DNA from 2 places in the Luteibacter sp. 22Crub2.1 genome. Region 1 is predicted to be linked to the other one. Evidence: riboswitches for the same ligand, from Rfam matches in the RefSeq annotation. Region 1 holds a riboswitch; the other holds the start of a gene.

Region 1 (14,697 bases):
CCAGCGCACCGAGCAGGCTGGCGGGCGCGAACGTGGTGCCATCGGTGCGCAGATCGCCCCCGGCGATACGCCCGGCGATCTCCACCGCGTCACGCGGCTCACCGCCCACCGTGGTACGGATGCTGCTCATGGACAGCCAGACGATGAACATCGCGAGCACCGCGATGATGCCCGACTTCATCAGGTCGCGTTTCAGCTGCGCGGCGAAGGCGGCGTCGATATCATCGAAGTAGGCACCGGAAATCAGATGCAGATCCCACGGCTTGTACCACGACGAGTAGCTGATCTTGTCGCGCAGTTCCTTCGTCCTGGGCATGATCTGGGTGTAACGGGTAAAGCCGTGGCCGGCGGCCGTATCCGCCTTCAGCATGGCTTCGTAATGGTGAAAGCCCTTGCCATCCGCATCGTCGCGGATGTTCTTACCGATATCGTCGTGGCGCAGCGGATGCATACGCATGGCCAGCGTCGAATCGAAAGCGAACACGTAGCCCTTGCCGTCGTCCCAGCGCATCGACTCGACCGCCTCCAGGGCGGCGACACGTGCTTCGACGTCGCTCATCTCACCCTTGGCGGCTCGCGCGTGGTAGCCGTCGACGATGGCGATCGCCGCGTCCACGTGCTGGGTCAGCGTGTCCTGCAGGTCGCGCATCTGCACCGCGCGGCTTTCGACGCCCGACATCACGGTCTGCGCCAAGAGGCCGAGCACCACGACCGTCATCACCATCCACACGCGCGTATTCAGCCGCGTGCGGCCAAACCAGCTTTTTATCGACGACATGCCCCTCACCCCCGTGATTCCCCGTATAGGCGTTATCGGCAAGCCGGGCGTCAAACTTTATTGCAGAGATGTGAAGGGACAATGCCGCAGCGCATCATCCAGCGAAGAGCAGGCGCGCGTCCCGCGAGCGAGCGACCTACGGCGCGGCAAAGCGATGCCGCCCCGAGGAAACCACCACCTCGGGCCGCCCCGGCAACCGCACCACCGCCTCCGCACCCACCGGCACAAGCACCTCGGCCACCACCTTCTCACCCTCCTTGCGCCAGGCCACCGAAGCCTCGCCATAAGGCGTCATAACCGATGCCGATGCGTGGTCCAGCCATGCTGTCAGCGCAGGACGCACCTCGAACCGACGCCAGCCCGCCTCCAGCGGCCGCAGGCCCGCGACATCGCCAAAGAGCCAGTCGTCCACGGTGCCCAGGAAATAATGGCCCCTGGAGCGCGACGCGAGCTTCCAGTGCTCCCACAAGCTGGTCGCCCCGTGGTCGCGCCAGAACCCCCAGCTCGGAAACGTCGTCTGCGTCGCGATACGCCAGGCTTCATCGGCGTGACCGGTCGCGGTGAGCACCGGCAGAATCACCTTCGTCGCGAGCGCACCCGTGTCGAGGTGATCGCCCCGCGCTTTCGCATCCGCCGCCACGCCGGCGGCGACCCGCTCGCGCAACGCGTCGGGCACGAGCCCGAACGACAGCGCCAGCAGGTTGTGCGCCTGGCGGTAGCCGCTGTCCCCTTCCCCACGGTACCGGGCGGCGTCGCGGTCGAGGAAGCGCGCGTTGAACGCATCGCGCACGATCGCCGCCTTCGCGTCGAAACCCTTCGCGCGCTTCGTGTCGCCGAGGAGACGATACATGCCCGCCACCGTACGCTCCATGCCATAGAGGTACACCGTGGCGGCGACATGCTTGTCCTCGGGAGCGTTCTCGCCACCCGGATCGGTCTCGGGACTGACCCAGTCACCCAGTTCGGTGTCCGCGATGCCTCCCGGCGACCGGGCGTCCTCCATCGCGACATAGCGTGAGATGCCATCGAGGTTCTCCTCGACGGGTCGACGGTCTCCCGTCTGCATCCACAGCGACCAGGGAATGAACACGTACGCCGAGTGCCAGGTGGGCGCGCGCGCCTTGCCCCAGCCGGGGTTAGGTGCGATCAGCAACGGGGCGCCATCGGGCCCGCGCGTGTCGGCGATATCGCGGACCCATTTCGCGAGCAGGCGTCCCGTGTCGAGGTTCCGCAGGAACATGTCCGCGCCGACCATGCCGTCACCAGTCCAGCCATTCTTCTCGTACATCGGCGTATCGGTCGGAATGCCGTAGAGATTGTTGAGCATGGTGTCGACGGCCGCGCGATGGATCCAGTTGAGCAAGGCATTCGCGCTGTCGAAGCGCCCTGTCTCGGCGACATCGGTGTGTATGACCTGTGCGGTCACCGCGCCGGGAAGCGGCTTGCCGCCAGGCCATCCATCGACCTGCACATAGCGAAAGCCCTTGTACGAGAAATGCGGATGCCAGTGCTCACGCCCGCCAGCCAGCGTCAGCCGGTCGGTCTGAAAACCCTGTCTGAAATAATGATGCTCATCGCGCGCGTCGACCGTGCCGTCGGGCATCAGCTTCTCACCGTAGTGCGCCGTGACCGTCGCCCCCGACGGTCCCGACACGTCGAACGTCGCCCAGCCGGCGATAACGCGCGGAAAAGCGAAAACATACGTACCGGGTTTCGGCTCCGTCACCTCGACGGCGTTCAACGTATCCACGACCCGTATGGGCTGCTCGGTCTGCGCGACGAGCGTTCCGCGCGGAGCGGGCAGCTCACTTGCGGCGGCCCATGTCGACGGAGATGCGAGACGCGCATCGTAGTTTTCGCCGCCGTAGAGATCGTCGAGCCGCGTCGGGCCATCGGCGAGCTTCCACGCCGCGTCGCTGACGATGTCCTGCCGGTGACCGTCGGCATAGCGGATGCGCAGCAGTGCTCGCAGGCGCGGCTGCCCGTGCCACGGAGCCTTTTCCCAATGCCAGACGTTGGGGTTGGTCATCCCATAGAAGCCGCGGCCGAGCTCGGCACCCAGCGTATGCTCACCGGCATCGAGCCGCACGTCGGTGGCGACGACGTCCACGCGCTTGTCGTAGTCGGTGAAGCCGGGCGACAGCACCGCGTCGCTCACGGGCTGCCCGTCGATCGACATATCCGCGTATCCGCCAGCCGCCACGTAGAGCGTGGCGCGATCGACCTTGCCGTTTACCCGAAACGTCTTGCGCAACAGCGGCGCGGGCAGGCTCGTGGCGTCCGCCTTGCCGATCCAGCGCGCGCCCTGCCAGCCTGACTCATCGAGCGCGGTGTCGAAGTGCGAGCTCACCACACCCTGGCCGTCCGACGTACGCACCTCCGCACGCCAGTCGTAACGCTCGCCTGGTGCCAGCGCGGGTCCCGCGTAATCGATGTCGAAGGATCGGGTCGAACGTACGTCGCCGCTGTCCCACACGGTTTTCCCGGCTCGCGTGACGACGATGCGATAGCCCGTCTGCACCGTGCCGTTACGATCGCTCCGGACGATCCACGAAAAACGTGGCTTGGCCACGTCGACATACGTGGGAGTGTCGCTGCGCTCGACGCGTGGCGCATGGACGGTGACGGTCGCATGGGCCAGCGGAGCGAAGGGTAGAAGAACGAAAGCGAACCGGCGGAGTGCGTGCAAGCGGGTGGCCTCGGGCGCGATGACTTCCGAGCATATCGCGAAGGCACAGTGAGGAGGCCGCACACATCCATCTAACGTGCAAAGGTTTATCCCTTTCCCACCTTCGCCACCGGAGCCACGTCATGAAGACCGCCATTGCCGGCATCGTCCTCGCCGCCACACTTGCCTCGGGCAGCGCCGCCGCCGCCCAGCTCGACAGCCTTAAGGGCATGATGGGAGGTTCCGGGTCGCTCACCTCGGGCAGCGCGAGCAACGCCGCCGGCATTCTCCAGTACTGCATGACCAACAACTACCTCGGCGGCGACAGCGGCGCCAGCGGGGTCAAGGACAAGCTGCTCGGCAGCCTGAGCGGCGACCACCAGGCCGCGGACAACGACGCCGGCAGCTCGTCGACCCGCTCGATGCTCGGCAAGTTCACCGGCGGCTCGAACAAGAAAACCGACACCGCGCCCACCCAGGACAAAGGGTACCTGGATGGCGCACGGGGCATCCTGACCTCGGGCGACGGCAAGTCGCTGAATCTGGGTGGCGCCAGCGGCGCGTCATCGGGCAACGGAGACCTGAAGGCGCAGCTCACCCGCAAGGTGTGCGACGCCGTACTGAAGCAAGGCAGGAAGATGGCCGGCATGTAACGAACACTGACAGTGCGTGGACGGCGTATGGACGCGCCGCCCCGTACACCTGAAGTCCTCCCCACCCAAGAGGACTTCCCCATGACCGATGTCATGAACGACCCGTATGCGATGCGCGACCCACGTACGCAGTATCCGCAACCCGACTTCTCCAAACAGCCGCAGCCCGCGCCGGGTCTCGCGAAAGAGATGTCACCGAAACCCGATCATGGCGAAACCAGCTATCGCGGCAACGGTCGCCTGAAAGGCCGGAAGGCACTGGTGACCGGCGGTGATTCCGGCATCGGCCGCGCGGCGGCGATCGCGTTCGCGCGGGAAGGTGCCAGTGTGGTGATCAACTATCTTCCGTCCGAACAGAAGGATGCCGACGAGGTCGTCGCGCTGCTCAGCGGCGAAGGTCACACCATCGTCGCCGTGCCGGGTGACCTGAGCGACGAGGCGTTCTGCAAGGATCTGGTCAAGCGCACCGTGAAGGAACTCGGTGGCCTCGACATCCTCGCCAACGTGGCAGGCCGTCAGCAGTTCAGTAAGTCGATCGACGAACTGGACACCGCGTCGTTCGAAGCGACGTTCCGCACCAACGTCTTCGCGCTGTTCTGGCTGAGCAAGGCTGCGCTGGAACACATGCCGCCGGGCGCGACGATTGTCAACACGGCCTCGATTCAGGCTTATGAGCCGTCGGACATCCTGCTGGACTATGCGCCGACGAAAGCGGCGATCGTCGCCTTCACCAAGGCATTGTCGAAGCAGGTGATCGAGAAGGGCATCCGCGTGAATGCCGTGGCGCCGGGTCCGGTCTGGACACCGCTGCAGCCGAGCGGTGGTCAGCCGCAGGAGAAGGTGGTGGAGTTCGGCAAGAACGTACCTCTGGGACGTCCGGGCCAGCCGGTGGAATGTGCGCCACTGTACGTGTTGCTCGCCAGCCAGGAGTCGAGCTTCATTACCGGTGAGACGTACGGGGTGACGGGGGGCAATACCCTGCCCTGACTTCCGGTGTCGTCCTCGTGGCGGCCGGTGCACTGGCCGCCGTCAGCCCCGGGTAATCCGTCCCAGTGCTTCCATCAGATCGGCGACGCCGTAGGGCTTGATGATGACCGCCGTATGCGAATCGCGCTGAACGCCATTCGCCAGGTGATCGCCTGTAGCGAAAATCACCGGTAGCTCCGGCTGGTTTTCGCGCAGGCGCTCCGCCACTTCGACGCCGCTCATGCCGGGGAGGCCCACATCGGCGAGCAGCACGTCGATGCCCTCGACACCGTGCAGGCGGATCGCCTCGTTGCCGTCGCCCGCCTCGAACGCCGTGTGCCCGCGGCTTTCCAGCATCTCCGCGATGGACATGCGGATCAGCGCATCGTCCTCGAGGACGAGAACACGCAAAGGCCGCAGCGCGGCGGAAGACGCTGAGGAACCGGCAGCGGGTGCCGATACCGTTTCGGCGATCGTGCGCGGGACGCGCGAGCTCAACAACTGACGCACACGCCGTGCCAACTGCTCGCGCGTGTACGGCTTGCTGAGCAGTTCAACGCCTTCGTCGAGACGGCCGCCGTGGACGATGGCGTTCTCCGTGTAGCCCGAGGTAAACAACACGGCGATCCCCGGCTGACGCTCGACGGCTTTGCGCGCCAGCTGCGGACTGCGCAGCGGACCGGGCATGACCACGTCGGTAAACAGCAGGTCGATGGCGATGCCACTTTCGATGATCGACAGGGCGCTCTCCGCGTCGCGCGCCTTAAGCACCCGATAGCCCAGTTCACCCAGCATACCCACGACGGTCTCGCGCACGGCTTCATCGTCTTCGGCGACGAGGATCGTCTCGTCACCGCCGCGCACCGCTTCTTCCTCGATGGCCACCACACGGTCTTCGCTCTGCATCGAACGCGGCAGGTAGATCTTGACCGTGGTGCCCTCGCCGGCCTCGCTATACATCTTGACGTGGCCGCCGGACTGTTTGACGAAGCCGTAGACCATCGAAAGGCCCAGGCCGGTTCCACGCCCTTCCGGCTTGGTCGTGAAGAACGGGTCGAATACCTTGTCGAGGATGTCGTGCGGAATGCCGGTACCGGTATCGGTCACGGCAAGCATGACGTACTGGCCTGGACGCAGGTCGCCGTGCGCCGTGGCATAGGCCTCGTCGAGCAATGCGTTGCCGGCTTCGATGGTGAGCTTGCCCTGCCCGTCCATCGCATCGCGCGCATTGATCGCGAGATTCAGCAGCGCGTTCTCGACATTGGACGGATCGACCAGCGTGTTCCACAAACCGCCGGCAATGACGGTCTCGACCTCGATGGCCTCACCCAGTGCGCGGCGCAACAGCTCGTCCATGTCGCGGATGAAGCGACCGATGTTGACGACCTTGGGGGCGAGGGGCTGACGCCGGCCGAACGCGAGCAACTGGGCGGCCAGCTTGGAGCCACGCGTGACGCCGGCCATCGCATTGGCGACGCGCCGCTCGGCCCGTTCGTTGCCCGACACATCCGCGCCAAGCAGCTGCAGATTGCCGCTGATGACTTGCAGGAGATTATTGAAATCGTGCGCGACGCCACCGGTCAGGTTGCCTATCGCATCCATCTTCTGCGCCTGGCGCAGCTGTTCCTGGGCGGCGCCGAGTTCAGCGTCGCGTGCGCGCTCGCTGGTGACGTCACGCGCCACGGCGAAGATCATGCCCTCACTGGGCACCGCCCGCCAGGACAGGTGCCGGAAGCCACCGTCCGCGGTGCGGTAGCGGTTCTCGAAACGGAGCGTAGCCACACCGTCGGCCAGCTGCTCGGTTTCCTCACCGGTGCGCCCGGTGTCGTCCGGGTGCACGAAGTCCAGATAGGAGCGACCGATGGTGTCGCGCTCGCTCCAGCCGAGGATCGCGGTCCACGCCGGGTTGACCGAGAGCAGGCGGGTGTCGGTGTCCGCGACGACGAGGATGTCGCTCGACAGGCGCCAGATGCGGTCCCGCTCCAGCGTACGTTCGGCGACCTGACGCTCCAGGCTGTGCGCGAACTCGAGCAGCTCGGCCTCGGCGCGACGTCGCTCCACCGCGACCCGGGTGCGATGGGCGACCTCGCGGACGAAGTCGATCTCTTCTTCCGGCCACTCCCGCGGGCTCTCGTGATTCAGATAGAGCAGCGCCACCGTGCCGCCACGCTCGGTCACCGGCATGTTGATGAACGACGTGGCGCTGATCGACGCCAGCGCGTCCGCCGTATGGATCGTGCGCGGGTCCTTGTACGCATCGGAGACGACCGCGGTACGGCCGGCCTTGATATCGTCGATGTAGGACCCGTATTCACGGAAGTTGAGGACACCGGCGATCGTGACGATGCCCGGCGCGTTCCAGTCGCGCTCGATCGTGATGGTTTCCGCGATCGTGTCCACCGAGCCATAGCCCGCACGGCTGACACGAAGCGCGCGGCCGAGGACCTCGGCCACGCGGTAGGCGATCTCGGCGGGATCTTCGACTTCGCGGAGTATGTCGCTGACCTCGATCAGCGCGATGCGGCGCTCTTCGATGGTGCGCGCGGCCTCGGTCTCCCCGGACAGCGGCCGGACGCTCACGACGAAGGACGCCTGGCCCAGCGCCGAAGCGCGCCACGGCTCGATCGAGACGCGCCAGGTGGCGCCCTCCACGGAACCCAGGGCCAGCTCACGGATGCCCCCGGCGTCAGCGAGCGACAAGGCGGTCTCGAGGCGAGACCGGCTTTCCTCGTTCCACCAGGTCAGAAAGCCGCAGGCACCCGCGTCGCGGAGACGTGCCGTCATCCAGGCATTGGCATACAGGAGCTCGCCATCCGCCGTGACGGCGGTGAAGCCGTAGGGCAGCGCATCGAACGCATCGGTGACCAGGGCATGTTCCTGCAGCGCGAACGTCGAGGTCATCTAGCGAGCGATCCTATGAAAGAACGCAGATGTTATCGGTTAGTGGTCATAAGCTTTGTGTAGAAGGTCTTCACAAAACCCTCATGATCCCCTCCGTCGCGTCGCGGGAAAGGGGTTGCAAAAAATCACTTGCGAAGGATCAAGCACATAGCGGCGACACCCTACATCTTGTGTTGACGCTGCCAACCTCCGCCTATATGGTGTGTCCCGTTGGTGTCCGGAGAGGCGCGACTGCCCGTCGGACTTAATAGGGAATCCGGTGCGAATCCGGAACTGCCCCGCAGCGGTAAATGGAAACGATCCCGTTCAATGCACTGGTCCTTCAGGGGCTGGGAAGCGACGGGTAGGCGGACCGAAAGGCCCTTGTCCATGAGTCCGAAGACCTGCCAGCAATCGGTGCCCGGGCGGCCTCGATAGTGGTGACGGCTTCCGCGGGGAAGCACGTCGCGGACCGGAGCCCCTTCGCGGCGCGCTCCGTCCCCGGCCGTTTCCCGCATCAGCCCCATCCCTCACGAGCCAGCCGACCGGGAACGGGTGATAGAACCTGGGGCGAGCCAAGACAATGACCACGATGGATTCTTCCGCGCGCGAGCGCACCGAGACGGCCGATGCCGCCGTCTCCGCCAATAACACCACGGACAAGGCGCCTGCCGCCGGCTACCGCAACGACCCGCCGCCGGCCTTCGCGCTGACGCCCCCGCACAACCCTGGCCAGATGCGCGTCACCAAGCGCAACGGCGGCCAGGAAGTCGTCGACGTGAACAAGATCGTGCGCGCGGTGACCCGCAGCGCCGACGGCCTGTTCGCGGTCGACCCCATGCGCGTCGCCCTGAAGACGATCGGCGGCCTCTACGATGGCGCCACCACGCAGGAACTCGACCAGCTGTCGATCCGTACCGCCGCGGCGCTCACCGCCGAGGAACCGGAGTACGGCCAGCTGGCCGCACGCCTGCTCGCCGCCTTCGTCGACAAGGAAGTATCCGGTCAGGACATCCAGTCGTTCTCGCAGTCGATCTCCACCGGTTTCGACCTGGGCATCCTCAACGAGCGCCTGCGTGACTTCGTCCAGGTCAATGCGCGCAAGCTCAACGACGCCATCGACACGACCGGTTCGCGCCGCTTCGAGTACTTCGGCCTGCGCACGGTTTATGACCGCTACCTGCTGCGTCACCCGACGAAGCGCTTCGTCATCGAAACGCCGCAGTACTTCTTCATGCGCATCGCCTGCGCGCTCGGCGGCAACGACGTGGCCGAGACGCTCGAGCTGTATCGCATGCTGTCGTCGCTGGAATACCTGGCCAGCTCGCCGACCCTGTTCAACGCCGGTACGGCGCACGAGCAGCTGTCGTCGTGCTTCCTGCTGGACTCGCCGCAGGATGCCCTGGAGTCGATCTACGCCAAGTACGGCGACGTGGCCCAGCTGTCCAAGTTCGCCGGCGGTATCGGCCTGGCTTACTCGCGCATCCGTTCGCGCGGCTCGCTGATCAAGGGTACCAACGGTCACTCCAACGGCCTCGTGCCCTGGCTGAAGACGCTGGACGCCTCGGTCGCCGCGGTGAACCAGGGTGGCAAGCGCAAGGGCGCCGCCTGCGTGTACCTCGAATCCTGGCACGCCGACATCGAGGAATTCCTCGAGCTGCGTGAGAACACCGGTGACGACGCACGCCGCACGCACAACCTCAACCTCGCCAACTGGGTGCCCGACCTCTTCATGCGCCGCGTGGAAACCGACGGCGACTGGTCGCTGTTCGATCCGAAGATCGTGCCGCACTTCGTCGACACCTGGGGCGCGACGTTCGAGGCCGCCTACGAGAAGGCCGAGGCCGAGGGCCTGGCCGCCAAGTCGATCAAGGCACGCGAGCTGTACGCCCGCATGCTGCGTTCGCTGGCACAGACCGGCAACGGCTGGATGACCTTCAAGGACCGCTCGAACGCCACGAGCAACCAGACCGCGCGTCCGGAAAACGTCATTCACCTGTCCAACCTGTGCACCGAGATCCTCGAAGTCACCTCCGAGGGCGAGACCGCCGTATGCAACCTCGGCTCGGTCAACCTGGCCCGCCACGTGGTGGACGGTCAGTTCGACTACGAGAAACTCGGTACCACGGTGCGCACCGCCGTGCGTCAGCTCAACCGCGTCATCGACCTCAACTTCTACCCGATCGCCACGGCGAAGACGGCCAACATGAAGTGGCGTCCGGTGGGTCTGGGCGTGATGGGCCTGCAGGACGTGTTCTTCAAGCTGCGCCTGCCGTTCGACTCCGAAGAAGCGCGCAAGCTGTCCACGCGCATCCAGGAAGAGATCTATTTCCACGCGCTGTCGATGTCCAACGAGATCGCCGAGCGCGACGGTGCCCACCCGGGCTTCGACGAAACCCGCGCCGCCAACGGCGAGCTTCAGTTCGACTACTGGCCGGCGGCCACGCCGACCGGCGTAGAGGGCCGCTGGGCCGAGCTGCGCGAGAAGATCAAGGCCAAGGGCCTGCGCAATTCGCTGGTCATCGCCATCGCTCCGACCGCCACGATCGCTTCGATCGCCGGCTGCTACGAGTGCATCGAGCCGCAGGTGTCCAACCTGTTCAAGCGCGAGACGCTCTCGGGCGACTTCCTCGTCGTCAACCGTTATCTGGTCGACGAACTGAAGACGCTTGGCCTGTGGACCGCAGACGTGCGCGATCAGATCAAGCTCGCCGAAGGTTCGGTGCAGGGCATCGCCGCGATTCCGGCCGCGCTGCGAGAGGTCTACCGCACGACGTGGGAACTGCCGCAGAAGGCACTGATCGATCTCGCCGCCGCGCGCGGTGCGTACATCGACCAGAGCCAGTCGCTGAACCTGTTCATGGAAAACCCGAACATCGGTCAGCTGTCCTCGATGTACATGTACGCGTGGAAGTCGGGCATCAAGACGACGTACTACCTGCGTTCGCGTCCCGCCACCCGCATCGCCAAGACCACGGTGAGCTCGTCGTCGGCCTCGCTGCCCACGCCGGCCGCTCCGGTCGCCGATGCGCAGGAGCAGGCCGAAGCCGCGGTGTTCTGCTCGCTCGAGAACCCCGAGTACTGCGAAGCCTGCCAATAAAAGCAACGCGCCCCTACAGGGGCGCAGCACCCCTGTAGGAGCGCGCCCCGCGCGCGAAGCCGCTGCCTGCGCCAAACGTTCCAGCATCGCCGCTTCGTTGGTTTTTCGCGCGCAGGGCGCGCTCCTACACGTATTTAATTTGAGGTAGCCCGATGTCCGCTTCTCCCGTCACCCGCGATACCCACATTCTCGATCCCGGCTTCGAGCTGACCCTGCGGCCGATGAAGTACCCGCAGTTCTACGAGATGTATCGCGCGGCGATTCGCAACACCTGGACCGTGGAAGAAGTGGATTTCTCGCTCGACACCACCGACCTGAAGTCGAAGATGTCGGACGCCGACCGGCACCTGATCCACCGCCTGGTCGCGTTCTTCGCCACCGGCGACACCATCGTGTCGAACAACCTGGTACTCAATCTGTACCAGCACGTGAACTCGCCCGAAGCACGCATGTACCTCTCGCGTCAGCTGTACGAAGAAGCGCTGCACGTGCAGTTCTACCTCACGCTGCTGGACACTTACATTCCGGAACCGGCCGAGCGCAACAAGGCCTTCGCCGCGATCGAGAGCATTCCGTCGATCCGCCAGAAGGGTGAGTTCTGCTTCAAGTGGATCGACTCGATCCAGAACCTCAACCGCCTCGAGACGCGCGAGCACCGTCGCCAGTTCCTGCTCAACCTGATCTGCTTCGCCGCGTGCATCGAAGGTCTGTTCTTCTTCGCCGCCTTCGCCTACGTGTACTACCTGCGCTCGCGTGGTCTGCTGCACGGCCTGGCCTCGGGCACCAACTGGGTGTTCCGCGACGAGTCCGGCCACATGGCGTTCGCCTTCGAGGTCGTGCGCACCGTGCGCGAGCAGGAGCCGGACCTCTTCGACGACCAGATGCGTCAGGAAGTCGAAGCGATGCTCGAGGACGCCATCGCCTGCGAGACCCAGTTCGCCGCCGACGTGCTCTCGGGCGGCGTGGCCGGCCTGTCGGTCAACGACATGCGCCAGTACCTCGAATACTGCGCCGACCAGCGTCTGGTCCAGCTGGACATGCCCAAGAAGTATGGCTCGAAGAATCCGTTCGACTTCATGGACCTGCAGGACGTGCAGGAACTGACCAACTTCTTCGAGCGGCGCGTGTCGTCGTACCAGGTCGGCGTGCAGGGCGAGGTCGCGTTCGACCAGTCGTTCTGAGGAAACGGGGGACCCTGTATGATGCATGCTGCACTGCAACAGGAATCGTCCCCCATGACCGCGATCGACCGCCCCACCGAGGCTCGCGTCCTCGAAATCGTCTTCCCCGACCACACCAACCACCTCGGCACGCTGTTCGGCGGCCAGGCGCTGGCGTGGATGGATAAGGCCGCCTTTCTGGCGGCCTCGCGTTACTCCCGCCAGATCGTCGTCACCGCCCGTTCGGAGCAGGTCGACTTCCACGTGCCCGTCCGTAAAGGCCAGATGGTCGAGCTGATCGCCACGGTGATTTCGGTGGGCCGTACGTCGATGAAGATCGACGTGGCGATGTACACCGAGGATCTGATCACCGGCGCGCGCGAGCTGTGCACGCGGGGCACGTTCACGATGATCGCGCTGGACAGCGAGTACAAGCCGACACCCGTGCAGCCGCTGCCCGCGGCCGCATGAAAAGAGGCGCTTGACCTAGAGCGCACTCGAAGGCGTAGGCTTTCGGCATGACCACCTACCTGACCATCGCCGAGGCCGCCCTGGCGACCGGCCTGACCGTCCATACCCTGCGTTATTACGAGCAGATCGGCCTGATCGACCCGGTGCCGCGCCGCAGCGGCCAGCGGGTATACGGCGAGCACGAGCTCGCCCTGCTGCGTTTCGTCGTCCACATGCGCGCCACCGGCATGTCGATGCGTACGCTGCAGGAGTATTCCGAGCTGCGCCGCCAGGGTGAGACGCCCGACAGCATCCGCCTGCGCGGCGACCTGCTGGCACGCCACGCCGCCTTTCTGCGCGACGAACTGGTCACCCTGACCGAGACGATCGCGCGGCTGGACAAGAAGATCGCCATGTACCGCTCGGCGTATGGCGAGGAAGGTGTGTCATTCCCTGAACCGGCGCCTCCTGCCGTGACGGCGCCCCCGCCGCCCACGGCGCGGCCCCGCGAAAAGACCCCCACCTCCCCGCGCAGGAAACAGGCATGAAGACACGCAAACTCGGTAAGAACGGCCCGGACGTATCGGCTCAGGGCCTCGGCTGCATGGGCATGAGCGAGTTCTACGGCCCCGGCGACGAGAAAGAGTCCATCGCGACACTGGAAACCGCGCTGGATCTGGGCATCACCTTCTGGGACACCTCCGACGCCTACGGTCCGCACACCAACGAGGAGCTCATCGGGCGCGTCCTCAGCGGTCGTCGCGACAAGGTGTTCCTCGCGACCAAGTTCGGCATCGTGCGTGACCCCAACGATCCATCGAAGCGCGGCATCAGCGGCCGCCCGGAATATGTGCGCGAGTCGGTCGAAGGCAGCCTGCGCCGCCTGAAGACCGATCACATCGACCTGTATTACCAGCACCGCGTGGACGCCAGCGTGCCCATCGAGGAAACCGTCGGCGCGATGGCGCGGCTGGTCGAGGAAGGCAAGGTGCGTTACCTGGGCCTTTCCGAAGCCTCGGCGGAGTCGATCCGCAAGGCGGCGGGCGTACACCGGATCACCGCCCTGCAGAGCGAGTACTCCCTGTGGACGCGCGATCCGGAAACCACCGGCACGCTGGCCGCCTGCCGCGAGCACGACATCGGGCTGGTCGCGTATAGCCCACTGGGCCGAGGCTTCCTCACTGGTGCGATCACCTCGCCGGACGACTTCGCCGAGGACGACTATCGCCGCAACAATCCGCGTTTCGAGGGCGAGAACTTCACGAAGAACCTCGAGATCGTCCAAAAGGTCCGCCGCTTCGCCGCCGACAAGGGCTGCACGCCAGGTCAGCTGGCACTGGCGTGGGTGCTGGCCAAGGGCGAGGACATCGTGCCGATCCCGGGCACCAAGCGTGTGAAGTACCTGAAGGAAAACGCCGGCGCCGATGACGTCAGCCTTACGGCCACCGAGATCGCCGAGATCGACGCGGTGTTCCCGCCGGATGCGGCGCTTGGCGACCGTTATCAGAGCAGCATGATGGGCTTCGTCAACGCCTGAACGCCCGGACAGCCGCCCCGATACCGGGATCCGGTCCCGGGGCGGTCGTCCCTTATAATGGCGGCCTTTACCGCCGCCGTTGCCGCCATGTCGTCCCCCGAACATTCGCCCCTGGGCAAGTCCACCGTCTACGCGGATCGCTATGACGCCGGCCTGCTGTTTCCCATTCCCCGCCAGGGCAAGCGCGATGAGATCGGCGTGGCGGAAGCCGCGTTGCCCTTCCACGGCGTGGACGTGTGGAACGGCTACGAGCTTTCGTGGCTGGATAAACGCGGCAAGCCGCACGTGGCGGTGGCTGAATTCCGCTTTCCGGCGACGACGCCCAACATCGTTGAATCGAAGTCGTTCAAGCTGTATCTGAACAGCTTTGCCCAGGAACGCGTGGCCGATGCCGCGACACTGCGCCAGACACTGGTCCGCGATCTTTCAGCCGCCGCGGGTGGTCCGGTCGGCATCGTCCTGCACGCGCCCGGCGAGCTGGACGGCACTCCGATCTCGGAACCGG
Region 2 (14,697 bases), on a different contig from region 1:
ACCGCCCGCCTCACGGGCTTCAAGGATGTCCCGGCACTGCTGGCGGAGGCCGAAGCCGCCGGCCTGAAACCCGACGGCCCGGTGTTCCTGCCTTACCTCACGGGTGAGCGCACGCCGCACAACGATGCTCATGCACGCGGCTCATTCACCAACCTGGGTCCGGGCACGCTGCGCGCGGATCTCGCCAACGCCACGCTCGAGGGCGTCGGCCTGGGTCTGCTCGACGGCTTGCTGGCGGTCGAGTCGACCGGCCTGGTGGCCGACGAGATCACGGTCATCGGCGGCGGCTCGCGTAGTGCCTACTGGACTCAGATGCTGGCCGACATTCTGGGCAAGAAGCTGGTGTTGCGCGCCGGTGGCGAAGTCGGCCCGGCGCTCGGCGCGGCCCGTCTCGCACGCCTGGCGGTAGACCCGCAAGCCACGCTGGATGAGGTCTGTCCGATGCCGGAGGTTACCGCCGTCCGCGAGCCCGATGCAGCGCGTCATGCATATTTTCTTCAAACACGTCACCCTCTGTTCCGCCGCTCGTACGAGCGTTTGAAGCCGCTGTATTCCGACGCCGCCTGAGGCGACGAATTTCCGCCCTGAAGAGGGTGAACCCAGAAGCATGGAGATGAGCATGAAGCACAAGGCCCTATACACGTTGCTCGCCGTATCGATGGCCGGCGCCGGCATTTTCGCGGCGCCGCAGGCCCACGCCAGCAAGGAAAAGCCGGTTATCGGCTTCTCCATCGACGACCTGCGCGTCGAGCGCTGGACCAAGGACCGCGATTATTTCAAGGCCGCCGCTGAAGCCAAGGGCGCCACGGTCTCGGTGCAGTCCGCCGATGCCAACGAGCAGAAGCAGATCCAGCAGATCGAGAACCTGATCTCGCGCAAGGTCGACGTCATCGTCATCGTGCCGTTCAACGCCAAGACTCTGACGACCGTCGTGGCCGAAGCGAAGAAGGCTGGCATCAAGGTCATCTCCTACGACCGCCTGATCCTCAACGCCGACGTCGACGCCTACATCTCGTTCGACAACGACAAGGTCGGTCAGATGCAGGCCCAGGGCGTGGTCAATGCCGCACCCAAGGGCAACTACTTCCTGCTCGGCGGCGCGCCCACCGACAACAACGCCAAGATCCTCCGCGAAGGCCAGATGAAGGTGCTCAAGCCGCTGGTCGACAAGGGCGACATCAAGATCGTCGGTCAGCAGTGGACCAACGAGTGGCTGGCCTCTAACGCGCAGTCGATCATCGAAAACGCGCTGACCGCCAACAAGAACAACATCCAGGGCATCGTCGCTTCGAACGACGGCACCGCGGGTGGTGCCATCGCCGCGCTGAACGGCCAGAAGCTCGCCGGCAAGGTCGCCGTGTCGGGTCAGGATGCCGATCTCGCCGCGATCAAGCGGATCAAGGCCGGTACGCAGACCATGACGGTCTACAAGCCGATCAAGACCATCGCCACGGATGCCGCCAACCTGGCGGTCGACCTCGCCCAGGGCAAGGCGCCGAACTTCACCTCCAAGATGAACAACGGCAAGGGCGACATCAACACTATCCTGCTGACCCCGACCCTGCTGACAAAGCAGAACGTCGATCTCGTGGTCAAGGACGGCTTCTATACCCAGGCCCAGGTGGGTCAGTAAGATCGGGGGCGCCCCGCTTCGTGCGGGGCGCCACCTTGAGTGAGGAAGACCGTGAGCGAATACCTGTTCGAGATGCGCCAGATCGTCAAGGAATTCTCCGGCGTGCGTGCGCTCAATGGCATCGACCTGGCCGTGCGGCCCGGTGAATGCGTGGGCCTGTGCGGAGAAAACGGCGCAGGCAAGTCCACCCTGATGAAAGTCCTCTCCGGCGTGTATCCCTATGGCACGTGGGAAGGCGAGATCCTGTTCGACGGCAAGCCGCTGCGGGCGCACTCGGTGCGTGACAGCGAAGCGGCCGGCATCGTCATCATCCACCAGGAGCTGATGCTGGTACCGCAGCTCTCCGTCGCCGAGAACATCTTCCTCGGCAACGAGATCCGCAAATTCGGCGGTGTGATGGATTACGACGCCATGTATGCGAAGGCCGAGGCGCTGCTCGCCCGGCTCAAGCTCAAGGACGTCAACGTAGCGGCCCCTGTAATGAACTACGGCGGCGGCTACCAGCAGTTGTTCGAGATCGCCAAGGCGCTGGCGAAAAACGCGCGCCTGCTGATCCTCGACGAGCCCTCGTCGTCGCTGACCTCCTCCGAGACCGACACGCTGTTGTCGATCATCGAGGACCTCAAGCGCGACGGTGTGGCCTGCGTTTACATCTCGCACAAGCTCGACGAAGTGGCACGCGTGTGCGACACGGTCACGGTCATCCGCGACGGCAAGCACATCGTCACGAAGCCGATGAGCGAGATGACCACGCATACGATCATCACCGCGATGGTTGGGCGCGAGATCGAAAATCTGTTCCCGAAGATGGACCACGACATCGGCGAGGTGATCTTCGAGGCGAAGCACGTCACCTGCTGGGACGTGGCCAACCCGAACCGCAAGCGCGTCGACGACATCTCGTTCGAAGTGCGTCGCGGCGAGATCGTCGGTATCGCCGGGCTCGTGGGCGCGGGTCGTACCGAACTGGTCTCGGCGATCTTCGGCGCCTATCCCGGCCGCTATGAGGCCGAGCTGGTGCTCGAGGGCAAGTCGATCAAGATCCGTTCGCCCGAGCAGGCGATCAAGGCCGGTCTGTCGCTGGTGCCGGAAGACCGTAAACGTCAGGGTATCGTGCCGCTGCTGGGTGTGGGCGACAACATCACGCTCGCCACGCTGGCGCATTATGCGCACGCCGGGCAGATCGACCGTCAGGCCGAGCTGCAGGTGGTCGACACCGAGATCAAGCGGCTGCGCGTCAAGACGGCCAGTCCCGAACTGGCGATCGTCGGGTTGTCCGGCGGCAACCAGCAGAAGGCGGTCCTGACCAAGATGCTGTTGCCCGGCCCCAAGGTGCTTATCCTCGACGAGCCGACCCGCGGCGTCGACGTCGGCTCCAAGTACGACATCTACAAGCTGATGTTCGAACTGGCCGCCAAGGGCGTCGCCATCATCATGGTCTCCTCGGAGATGCCCGAGGTGCTCGGCGTGAGCGATCGCGTTCTCGTCGTCGGCGAGGGCAAGCTTCGCGGCGACTTCAAGAACGTCGGTCTGACGCAGGAGCAGGTGCTCGCCGCCGCGATTTCACACGCCGCCGAGGGGCCCGCACACGCGGCCTGATCCTTCGAACCCATCCACGCGCCACCACGGAAGCTCCTCCATGCAGGCCCAGCAAATCCAGCAACTGTTCGTCCGCTACAAGATCCTCGCGCTGCTCATCGCCGTCGCGCTCATCTGGGTGTTTTTTCACGTAAAGACCGACCAGGCCTTCATCACGCCCGGCAACCTGTCCAACCTGTTCCGGCAGATGGCCATCACCGGCATGCTTGCCTGCGGCATGGTGTTCGTCATCATCGCGGGCGAGATCGATCTGTCGATCGGCTCGCAGCTCGGCCTGCTGGGTGGTGTGGTCGCCATCCTGACGGTCAACCAGGGCTGGGGCACGTGGACGTCCATCGGCGCCGTGCTGGTGCTCGGCCTGCTTATCGGTGCGTTCAACGGCTTCGTGGTCACCAAGATGCGCGTACCGTCGTTCATCGTCGGTCTCGGCGGCATGCTGGCTTTCCGCGGCATCGTGCTTTACATCACCGGCAGCTCCACCATCGCGCCGGCGCCGGATGACCTCATCCAGCTCGGCCAGGGCTTCGTCCCGGTGGCGATGTCGCGCTGGATCGGCGCCATCATCTTCCTTGCCATGGTCGCGCTGACCGTCCGCCGGCGCATGCGTCGGGGCAAGCTCGGTCTGCAGCAGGGCGCGGTCTGGGTCGATGCGGTCAAGCTGGTCGCCATCGGCGCGGTCATCTTCGGCTTCGTGCGCACGCTCAACGACGCCAACGGCATTCCCATTCCGGTGATGATCCTGCTCGGCCTGCTGGCCGTGTTCACCTACGTTTCGACCCAGACCGTGTTCGGTCGCCATATCTACGCGGTCGGCGGCAACATGGAAGCGACGCGCCTCTCGGGCGTCAACGTCGCCCGGGTCAAGCTGGTCGTGTTCGCGCTGATGGGCCTGATGTGCGCCTTCGCCGGCATCATCACCGTGGCTCGCACCGGTTCGGGTTCGCCCTCCGCCGGTACCGGCGGCGAGCTGGACGCCATCTCCGCCTGTTTCATCGGCGGCACGTCGATGCGCGGCGGTTCCGGCACGGTCTACGGCGCGCTGATCGGCGCCCTCGTGATGGCCAGCCTCGACAGCGGCATGCAGCTGATGGACGTCGACAACTCCTGGCAGATGATCATCAAGGGCGCGATCCTTGTGCTCGCCGTGTGGGTGGACGTGCTGTCGGGTTCGAACCGTAACGGCTGAGCATGAAAATCATGGACGATTTCGACACCCTCCAGGGTCAGTGGCGCCAGGTTCGGTTCGAAGATAACGGCATCATCGACCCGCCGGATGACCACGGCGGGCATGGCGCGCCGATGAAGGTATGGCCCAGCCGACGGCATTCGTCACGTCCCCGGGCCTGACGTTGCGCGGCTTCGTCCGGCATCGCCCCTAAAAATGTAGGAGCGCGCCTGCGCGCGACGCTCTTGCGCTGACGGTCGTGCGTCAGGCGTTAAGGGCATCGCGCGCGAGGCGCGCTCCTACAGGTCTTACTTTCCGCTGTTCAGCGCCCGAGCCATCTTCAGATGTTGCTTCAGCGTCGGCAGGGTCTTCTTAGCGAAGGCCTGCAGTTCCTTGTTCGAGCCCTTTTCGGCCTCGACCTCGAAGATGGCGATGGCCTTCTCGTGATCGGCGACGGCGACCTTCGCGTATTCCTTGTCGAACGCCGCGCCATTGAGGCGCTTCAGCGCGTCGATGTCTTTCTGGTTCGCGGGCGGCGGGCTCTCGGCGGTGGCATAGCCGCGGTCTCCGCTCGCAAGATTCTTCAGCTCCTCGCCCGACTTGGTGTGGTCGTCGACCATGTGCTGGCCGAACGACTTCACCCTGGCCGATCCGCCGTTGGTCACGGCGATCTTGCCCAGCTCCACTTCGGCCAGGCCTGCGCCGCTGGCATTGGTGACGAAGCCGGCATCGGTCGGGGTACCGCCCTTGGAATCGGTCTGCTTGGCGTCGTCCTGCGCATGGGCGGCGAAAGGAACGGCGGCCACGAGTAGCGCGGTCGCGATGAGGCGGGGCAGGGTGCGTGACATCATGGATTCTCCGGTAGCACGGTAACGGCTCTCAGATGTCTCATTCCAGCCATGAAAGCATTGTGACCCCGGCGGCAACTTTCTGAGGTTCCTGAACGAAAACGGGCGCCCGAAGGCGCCCGTTTTCTATCGCATGTCGCACAAAACTTACTTGCGGCGAGCAACCGTCGCGCCGAGGCCGGCGGCGTCGCGCAGGACGTCAGCCTTGTCGGTCTTCTCCCAGGAGAACGCCGTGAACGTGTTGCCGTTCTTGTCGGTGACGTCGTACGGCTTGCGGCCGAAGTGACCGTTGGAGGCGGTCGGCTGGTACATCGGGTGGACCAGATCGAGCATCTGGATGATGCCGTACGGGCGCAGGTCGAAATGCTTGCGAATCAGCTTCTCGATCTTCTCGTCGGGAATCTTGCCGGTGCCGAAGGTCGTCACCGAGATCGAGGTCGGCTCGGCGACGCCGATGGCGTAGCTGACCTGGATTTCGCAACGGTCGGCGAGGCCGGCCGCGACGATGTTCTTGGCGACGTAGCGCGCGGCATAGGCAGCCGAACGGTCGACCTTGGACGGATCCTTGCCCGAGAACGCGCCACCACCGTGACGGGCCCAGCCACCGTAGGTGTCGACGATGATCTTACGGCCGGTCAGGCCGCAGTCGCCCACCGGTCCGCCGATGACGAACTTGCCGGTCGGGTTGATGTGGAACTTGGTGCCCTTGTGCAGGAGCTTCGCCGGCAGCACGGGCTTGAGGATCAGCTCGCGCACGCCTTCGATCAGGTCCTTCTGCTTGACGTCGGGATCGTGCTGGGTCGAGAGCACGACGGCGTCGATGGCGACGGCTTCGCCGTTCTCGTAGCGCAGGGTGACCTGGCTCTTGGCATCCGGGCGAAGCCACGGCAGCGGCGAGTTCTTCTTCTTGCGGACCTTGGTCTGCTGCTCGACGAGACGATGCGCGTAGTGGATCGCCGCGGGCATGTACTCGGTGGTTTCGTTGGTCGCATAGCCGAACATCAGGCCCTGGTCGCCAGCGCCCTGTTCTTCCGGCTTCTTGCGGTCCACGCCCTGGTTGATGTCAGGCGACTGCTTGCCGATCAGGTTGAGAACGCCGCAGGTCTCGCCGTCGAACCCGACTTCCGAGGAGTCGTAGCCGATGTCGAGGATGACCTTACGGGTCAGCGCTTCCAGATCGATCCAGGCGCTGGTGGTGATCTCACCCGCGACGATGGCGACACCGGTCTTCACCAGCGTCTCGCAGGCCACGCGCGCACGCGGGTCCTGGGCCAGGATGGCGTCCAGAACGGCGTCGGAGATCTGGTCGGCGATTTTGTCCGGATGGCCTTCGGAGACCGACTCGGAGGTGAAGAGGAAATTGCTCATCGAGGGTATATATCCTTCTTTACGGATAAAGAGATAAATGGGGCGCGCCATGATACACGCCCCGTCGCCGGTTTGCAGCGGCAAGGGTACCCCCGGCGGGTGACGATTGCATGGATGTTCAGCGGGGGAAGGGGTAGGAGGGGGGTTGGGAGGGGGTTGCCGCCCGCTCTGTTGGCCTTTCGCGCGCGGGGCGCGCTCCTACGGCAGCCGCCGTATGGGAGCGCGCCCCGCGCGCGAAAGGCCAACAGCGCGGGGACACGGTGCCCCTTTTTCCGTCAGGCCACCTCCGCCAGCCGTTCGCGGGCCGCCCGGGCCACGGCCACCATCCCGGTCAGGGCCTCAGCTACCTCGGGCCAGCCGCGGGTCTTCAGGCCGCAATCGGGATTGACCCAGAGCTGGTCCGGACGAAGCACCTGGAGCGCCCGGGACAGCAGATCGGCCATTTCCTCCTTGCCGGGCACGCGCGGGGAGTGAATGTCGTAGACGCCGGGTCCGATGCCGTTCGGGTAACGGAACCGTGTGAAGGCGTCCAGCAGCTCCATCCGCGAGCGGCTGGTCTCGATCGAGATCACGTCCGCGTCCATCGCGGCGACCGCCTCGATGATGTCGTTGAACTCCGAGTAGCACATGTGGGTATGGATCTGAGTCGAGTCGCTGACGCCACCCGCGGTAATCCGGAACGCGTCGACCGCCCAGTCCAGATAGGTGGCCCAGTCACCCCGGCGGAGGGGAAGGCCTTCGCGCAGCGCCGGCTCGTCGATCTGCACGATGCCGATGCCGGCTTTCTCGAGATCGTGGACCTCGTCACGCAAAGCCAGGGCGATCTGTCGGCACACCTCGGCACGCGGGAGATCGTCACGTACGAACGACCACTGCAGCATCGTCACCGGACCGGTAAGCATGCCCTTCATCGGCCTGGCGGTCAGGGACTGGGCGTATGCGGACCAGGCGACGGTCATCGCGGCGGGACGCGCCACGTCACCGAAGACGATCGGCGGCTTGACGCAGCGCGAGCCGTAACTCTGCACCCAGCCCAGAGACGTGAACGCGTAGCCTTGCAGCTGTTCGCCGAAGTACTCGACCATGTCGTTGCGCTCGGGCTCGCCGTGCACGAGGACATCGAGCCCCGCTTCTTCCTGAAACGCCACGGCGCGCCGCACCTCCTCGCGAAGCACGGCCGTATAAGCCTCGTCGTCGAGCTTGCCCGAGCGATGCGCGGCACGCGCAAGGCGTAGTTCCGTGGTCTGCGGAAACGAGCCGATGGTGGTGGTCGGCAGGTCGGGCAGGCCAAAGCGCTGCTTCTGCACATTTGCGCGAAACGCGTAGGCCGAGCGGCGCTGTCCGAACTGGGGCGTCAGTCCACGTACGCGCGCCCGCACGTCGGCGCGCAGCACGTCGGGAGAAAGCAGTCGCGCCTCCACTGTCGCTTGCTGACGCGAGAGCGCGAGCTGCGCCGTGTCGTCGCCGACGACGGCGTCGGCATAGCGTCGCAGTTCGACGATCTTCTGCCGCGCGAACGACAGCCAGTCACCGATCGAACCCGGCAGGTGCTTTTCTTCCGACGCATCGATCGGCACGTGCAGCAGCGAGCACGACGTCGACAGCCAGAGACGCCCGTCGCCGAGGCGCTCGCGTGCGCTGGCGATGCGCGGCGCGATGGCGGACGGGTCGCTCAGCCAGATGTTGCGGCCGTCGAGCACGCCGGCGGACAGCACACGACCGGCGGGAAGCGCGTCGAGCACGGCATCCAGTTGCCCGGGCGCGCGCGCGAGATCGACATGCAGGCCGGCGACGGGCAACGACGCCGCCAGTTCGAGGTTGCCGCCGAGCTCGCCGAAATAGGTCGCGAGCAGGATGCGGCCGCGCGACCGTTCACCGATGGCGGCATAAGCGCCGCGATAGGCCGCCTGCCAGTCCGGCTCGAGATCGAGCACGAGGGCCGGTTCGTCGACCTGGATCCAGTCGGCACCCGCGTCCGCGAGCGCATCGAGCAAACCGCTCCACGCCGGCAGCAACGCGTCGAGCAGCGCCAGAGGATCGCTGCCGTCGACGGTCTTGGCCAAACGGAGGAAGGTCAACGGACCGAGGAGTACGGGGCGCGCCGCATGGCCGAGGGTGACGGCTTCACGATATTCCGCGACGACCTTGTCGGCACGCGTGGCAAACGACTGGCCCGCCTGCAGCTCGGGGACGATGTAGTGGTAGTTGGTGTCGAACCACTTGGTCATCTCCAGCGCGTGCAGGTCGACTTCGCCGTCCTGACGGCCGCGTGCCATGGCGAAATAGCCGGCCAGCGGATCGCGCTGATGGAGTGCACGGTAGCGCGGGGGAATGGCGTCGACCGCGACGGCGGCATCGAGCACATGGTCGTAAAGCGAGAAGTCGTTGACGGGAACGCTGTCGGCTCCCGCGTCGCGCGCGAGGCGCCAGTGGCGTTCGCGGAGCTGACGGGCGACGGTGAGCAGGTCGTCGGCGCTGGTTTCGCCCCTCCAGTGACTTTCGAGCGCGCGCTTCAGTTCGCGGCGTCGGCCGATGCGGGGAAAACCGGGGTAGGTAACGTGTGGCATGTGGATGATTCCTCTTCGTGGCAAAGAGGAGGGAAGGGCGGTTCGTCGCGGACGCACGTGCACTGCCACACGGAAGGTGCGGCAGCGTGAAGGCGTCATGCGGCTTGCCGTCGACCTTCGCCCCCGCGGGCGAACCGGACCCTCGCGCGAACGCGACGGCCCAGGTCGGGCAGGGCACACGCACCCATGACGGCACGCGCGCCCAGGCCGGCGGCAGGTCTTCGGGCTCGTGGATGTGGCACCTGGGTGCCGCCTTGCGTGTCGCTTCCCGGATCGCCATCGATCCAGTGCTGATGACGCGCTCGTCTCCACATACCGCTGCGGGGCAGCGCCGGATTCTCACCGGCTTCCCTCTTAGCTTTTATCCTTCTATTCGAATAGAGAGATAAAGACCGCTGGCGGCCCAGAGGTTAGCCCTACGGACGGGGCAGGTCAACGAGCCAGGCATGCATCGCGTCGACATGTCGCCCGCGACGATGCGCCAGGTCATCGGGAGTAAGGCATGGCGGCAAGGCACATCGTGATGGCGACGGTGGGATCGCAGGGTGACCTGTTTCCGTTCCTGTCCGTGGGGCGGGAGCTGGCGGCGCGGGGCCATCGGGTCACCATCGGTGCCCATGCGATTCATCGCGAGGCGGTGGCGGAGGCCGGGCTGAGGTTCGTCCTTGCCAGCGGGATCGCGGAGCCCGAGGACAAGGCCGCCTTCGCTGCCCGGGCGTTCCATCCGCTGCGCGGTCCGCGCTTCGTCGTACGTGACCTGGCTGCGGAGGATGTCGCGGCGAGCTACCGCGCGCTGGCGCCAGTATGTCTGGAGGCCGATGCGATCGTCACCTCGACGCTCGCCTTCGCCGGCCAGATTCTGGGCGAGACGACACGCGTGGCGTGGTTGTCCGCCGTCCTGTCGCCCGCGGTGTTCCTTTCCGCTTTCGATCCGCCGGCGACGGGCATGGCGCGACTCGACCGTTTCTTACGTGCGTCGCCGCGTCGTGGCGCCTGGGTGCGCCGGATCGGTGAGCGGGTGACCGCACCGTGGACACGTGCCGTGCGCAGCTTCCGGCAGTCGCTGGGTCTGGCGCCGGTGTCGGTGTGGGGCGATCCGTTTCATCGCGGACAGCACGCGCGCGATGGTGTGCTGGCGATGTATTCGCCGCTGTTGGGGCATGCGCCGCTGGATGCCCCGGCGCACAGCGTGGTCACTGGCTATTGCCGTTACTCGCCCTTCAACGAAACCCTTCCCCCGGAGCTGTCGGCGTTTCTCGACGCGGGTGACGCGCCGATCGTGTTTACGCTGGGATCGGCGGCGGTGCACGCGGGCGAGGCCTTCCTTCGCGAGAGCATGGCGGCGGCAGGGGCGCTCGGATGTCGTGCCGTCTTGCTCACCGGCTCGCCCGAGATGCGCGCGCGCTTGCCCGACACGTTGCCAGCCGGGGTGATGGCTGTGGAATATGCGTCACACGGCGCGTTGTTCCCGCGCGCTTCCGCGGTGGTACATCACGGGGGTGTCGGCACGACGCAGGAGAGTTTGCGCGCGGGGTGTCCGGCGCTCGTGGTGCCACATGGCTTCGATCAGCCTGACAACGCGGCGCGTGTGCTTCGGCTGGGTGTGGGCGATGTGTTGCCGGCATCGCGTTACCGCGCCGACCGGGCGGCGGCGAAGCTGCGCGTCCTCCTGACTGACGAAGGCGTGGCCTTGCGTGCCCAGCGCGCCGCGGGCGTCATCCGGGCCGAGCGAGGTGCGTCGCTGGCCGCGGACGTGATCGAACAGGCGATGGCGCGGCGGGGTTGAATCGCCGGCAGGGCCGGCTCCTACCAGAAGCGCGATGCGTTGCTCTGGTAGGAGCCAGCCCCGCTGGCGATCCGCGCGCAGCGCGGCGAGACCGCCGTATGACAACAACATAGCCGAACTGCCGCAAGCAACGCTTACTCGAACCCTGCGATCGCCCGCGGCGTATAAGCCTCCTCCAAAGCTGCCGTCTCTTCCTCGGTCAGCTCCAGATCGATCGCCGCCACCGCATCATCGAGATGCTGCGGCTTCGACGCCCCGACGATCGGCGCGGTGACGCCGTCACGATGCGCCACCCACGACAATGCCACCTGCGCACGAGGCACGCCACGCGCATCGGCCACCTTCTTCACCGCCGCGACGATGGCGCGATCCGAATCTTCCGTGGCGTTGTAAAGCGTTCCGCCGAAGACATCGCTCTTCTGCCGGTCGCTGCCTTCGTCCCAGTCGCGCGTCAGCCGTCCGCGTGCCAGCGGGCTCCAAGGCAACACCGCGATGTGCTCGTCGATGCAGAACGGAATCATCTCGCGCTCTTCCTCACGCTGCAGCAGGTTGTAGTGATCCTGCATGCTGACGAACTCGGTCCAGCCGTGCATCCGCGAGGTGTAAACCATCTGCGCGAACTGCCACGCATACATCGACGAGGCGCCGAGGTAGCGGACCTTGCCGGCCTTCACCACGTCATGCAGCGCCTCGAGCGTTTCTTCGATGGGCGTGGTCTGGTCGTAGCGATGGATCTGCAACAGGTCGATGTAGTCGGTGCCGAGGCGGGCCAGTGAGTCGTCCACCGAATGGAAGATCGCCTTGCGCGACAGGCCGCCGCCGTTCGGACCCTTGCGCCAGTGGAAGAAGGTCTTGGTGGCGATCACCACCTCGTCGCGTTTCGCAAAATCTTTCAGGGCGCGTCCGACGATCTCCTCGGACGTGCCATCGGAGTAGGCGTTGGCCGTGTCGAAGAAGTTGATGCCAAGGTCCAGCGCCTTGCGAATGAAGGGGCGGCTCTGCTCTTCGTCCAGCGTCCAGGCGTGGTTTCCGCGGTCGGGAACGCCGTAAGTCATGCAACCGAGCACCAGCGGCGAGATATCCAGGCCGGTACGGCCGAGCTTGATGTAGCGCATGCGAAGACTCCATCGGGGGATGCTCCATTGTGACCGGCCGGATGTAGACGCTGCATATACCTGCCATGGCTATGATTTGCGCGAACCGCGGCTTCGACGCGACGCGCCCCTGCCGCGTCACCCACCGGAGTCATGAAATGCCGTCCACTCTTTATTCACGCAGGCCGCCCCGTATCACGGGCGTGGTCATAGCGCTTCTAGGTCTCTTTCTCGTGGGAGGCGGAGCGTGGCTCGCGGCTCTCGGAGGCTCGTTCTACTACCTCATCGCTGGCGCCGCGGTCGTAGCGACCGGCATCCTGCTCGCGCGCGGTTCGGCCAGCGCACTCTGGCTCTATGCCGTGGTGCTGCTCGGGACGGCCATCTGGGCGTTCACCGAGGTCGGGCTCGTGGGCTGGCAGCTGGAACCGCGACTGCTGGTTCCGGTGGTGCTCGGTATTTATCTCGTCATGCCCTGGGTACGTCGCAAGCTCACTCCCTCGGGCGGTGGCGCCTTCGCGGTGATCGTAGCCGTTATCGTCAGCGTCGGTCTCGGCGTGGCGGGTTTCATGCAGCCCGTCGGCACGCAGGGCGAAGCGGTCATCCGAAACATGGCGGATGGCCACGACGCCTCGGTGCCGGACAGCGACTGGCAGTTCTACGGCCGCACACCCAGGGGCGATCGCTTCTCGCCGCTTGACCAGATCAACGCGACCAACGTCAGGGACCTCAAGGTCGCCTGGACGGCGCGGACGGGCGACACCATGCGTCCGGGTGAGGATCAGGGCGGTACCGACGCGGGTCACGAGTTCAACTTCGAAAACACCCCGATCAAGATCGGCGACACGCTTTACGTGTGTACGGGCCATAGCTGGGTGGTCGCCTTCGACGCCGCCACGGGTGCGAAGAAGTGGAGCTTCGATCCCAAAGCCAATACCGATGCGGACGTCTATCTGGCCTGCCGCGGCGTGGCGTATTACGAAGCGCCGCAGGGCACGCAGACCGATTGTCCGCGTCGCATCATCGCGCCGGTACTCGATGCCCGCGTGCTCGCGCTCAACGCCGACACCGGCAAGCCCTGCGAGGATTTCGGCGAGCACGGCTTCGTTTCGCTGACGCAGTATCTCGGCCATGTGCCGGCCGGCTTCCACTTCGTGACGTCGCCGCCCATGGTGCTGAAGGATCGCGTGATCCTCGGTGGCTGGGTATACGACAATCAGGCGGAAGGCGAGCCGTCGGGTGCCGTGCGCGCGTTCGATCCGCTCTCCGGCAAGCTGGTCTGGGCGTGGGACGTCGGGCACGATCCGCAGAACTGGACGCCGGGTCCGAACGATCAGCTGACACGCGGCACGCCTAACGCGTGGGGCGTGTACACCGCCGATCCGGATCTGGGCATGGTCTACCTGCCGATGGGTAACGCCACGCCGGATTACTTCGGCGGCCATCGTCGTCCGTTCGACGAGAAGGTGTCGAGTTCGACGGTCGCGCTGGATATCGAAACCGGCGAGCCGAAGTGGACCTACCAGAACACGCATCACGACCTGTGGGACATGGACGTACCGACGGGTCCTTCGCTGGTCGACTTGCCCGGTCCCGATGGCGGCACGATTCCCGCCCTGGTACAGACGACCAAACGCGGCGAGTTCTTCGTACTCGATCGCCGCACCGGCAAGCCGGTGACCGAAGTTGCCGAGAAGAAGGTGCCGACCGATACGGTGCCGGGCGACTTCGCATCGCCCACCCAGCCGTACTCGGTGGGTATGCCGTCGCTGACACCGAAGGATCTCACGGAGCAATCGCTGTGGGGCGCGACGCCGGTCGATCAGCTGATGTGCCGCATCGAGTTCCGCAAGGCGGCGTACGAGGGCCAGTTCACGCCGCCGCAGCTGAAGGACACGATCGTCTATCCGGCTTTCGATGGTGTGATCGACTGGCACGGTGCCTCGATCGATCCGTATAACAAGCTGATCATCGCCAACGCGAACTACATCCCCTTCATCGTCAGCCTTGCGCCGCGCCAGCCGGCGGAACAGAAGGGCTACGTGAAACCGTGGGACGGCACCGGTGACGAGCCAAAGGTCGGCGGCGGTCTGGCTCCGCAGTACGGCACGCCTTATGTCGGCAAGGTGCATCCGTGGCTGAACCCGCTCGGCGTGCCGTGCAATCCGCCGCCGTGGGGCACACTGGCCGCGATCGATCTGGTCACGCACAAGCTGGTCTGGGAGCATCCGCTCGGCACGACGCGCGACACCGGTCCGTTCGGCACGCATACGAACGCGCCGCTGCCCACCGGCATCTTCAACATCGGTGGCAACATGACCACCAAGGGCGGCCTGGTGTTCATCGGCGCCACGGCGGATAACTACATCCGTGCGATGGACGAGCGGACGGGCAAGGTCCTCTGGCAGGCACGTCTGCCGGCGGGTGGGCAGGCGAATCCGATGTCGTACTCGGTCGGCGGAAAGCAGTACGTGGTGATCGCCGCCGGCGGGCACAGCGGGCTGGGGACCAAGTCGGGTGATTACGTGGTGGCTTACGCGCTGCCCTGAAGAGCGTCGCCGGCAGGGCCGGCTCCGGCCTCTCTGCGGGATCCGACCGGGTCGCCGCAGACAGGTAGGAGCCGGCCCTGCCGGCGATTCC

What was found. A riboswitch is a leader RNA that binds a small molecule or an ion and turns the genes downstream of it on or off. The one in region 1 is predicted to bind cobalamin.
Region 2: it holds a riboswitch for cobalamin, as region 1 does, so the genes downstream of both, metE (5-methyltetrahydropteroyltriglutamate--homocysteine S-methyltransferase) here and B5X73_RS04395 (ribonucleoside-diphosphate reductase subunit alpha) in region 1, are expected to answer to the same signal.

What each region holds. Positions count from the first base shown of each region.
Region 1 is NZ_FUYT01000003.1:272,248-286,944, forward strand. Features, by position in the region: gene B5X73_RS04370 (methyl-accepting chemotaxis protein) at 1-778, opposite strand, end outside; gene B5X73_RS04375 (alpha-L-rhamnosidase) at 915-3,467, opposite strand; gene B5X73_RS04380 (DUF2501 domain-containing protein) at 3,590-4,099, shown strand; gene B5X73_RS04385 (SDR family oxidoreductase) at 4,181-5,086, shown strand; gene B5X73_RS04390 (hybrid sensor histidine kinase/response regulator) at 5,129-7,966, opposite strand; cobalamin riboswitch at 8,161-8,372, shown strand; gene B5X73_RS04395 (ribonucleoside-diphosphate reductase subunit alpha) at 8,529-11,045, shown strand; gene B5X73_RS04400 (ribonucleotide-diphosphate reductase subunit beta) at 11,198-12,226, shown strand; gene B5X73_RS04405 (acyl-CoA thioesterase) at 12,281-12,676, shown strand; gene B5X73_RS04410 (MerR family transcriptional regulator) at 12,724-13,203, shown strand; gene B5X73_RS04415 (aldo/keto reductase) at 13,200-14,192, shown strand; gene queF (NADPH-dependent 7-cyano-7-deazaguanine reductase QueF) at 14,280-14,697, shown strand, end outside.
Region 2 is NZ_FUYT01000002.1:175,616-190,312, forward strand. Features, by position in the region: gene xylB (xylulokinase) at 1-567, shown strand, start outside; gene xylF (D-xylose ABC transporter substrate-binding protein) at 620-1,633, shown strand; gene B5X73_RS02655 (xylose ABC transporter ATP-binding protein) at 1,685-3,232, shown strand; gene B5X73_RS02660 (sugar ABC transporter permease) at 3,273-4,418, shown strand; gene B5X73_RS20545 (hypothetical protein) at 4,430-4,579, shown strand; gene B5X73_RS02665 (DUF4142 domain-containing protein) at 4,706-5,248, opposite strand; gene metK (methionine adenosyltransferase) at 5,393-6,613, opposite strand; gene metE (5-methyltetrahydropteroyltriglutamate--homocysteine S-methyltransferase) at 6,889-9,180, opposite strand; cobalamin riboswitch at 9,375-9,592, opposite strand; gene B5X73_RS02680 (glycosyltransferase) at 9,683-10,966, shown strand; gene B5X73_RS02685 (aldo/keto reductase) at 11,101-12,081, opposite strand; gene B5X73_RS02690 (membrane-bound PQQ-dependent dehydrogenase, glucose/quinate/shikimate family) at 12,219-14,606, shown strand.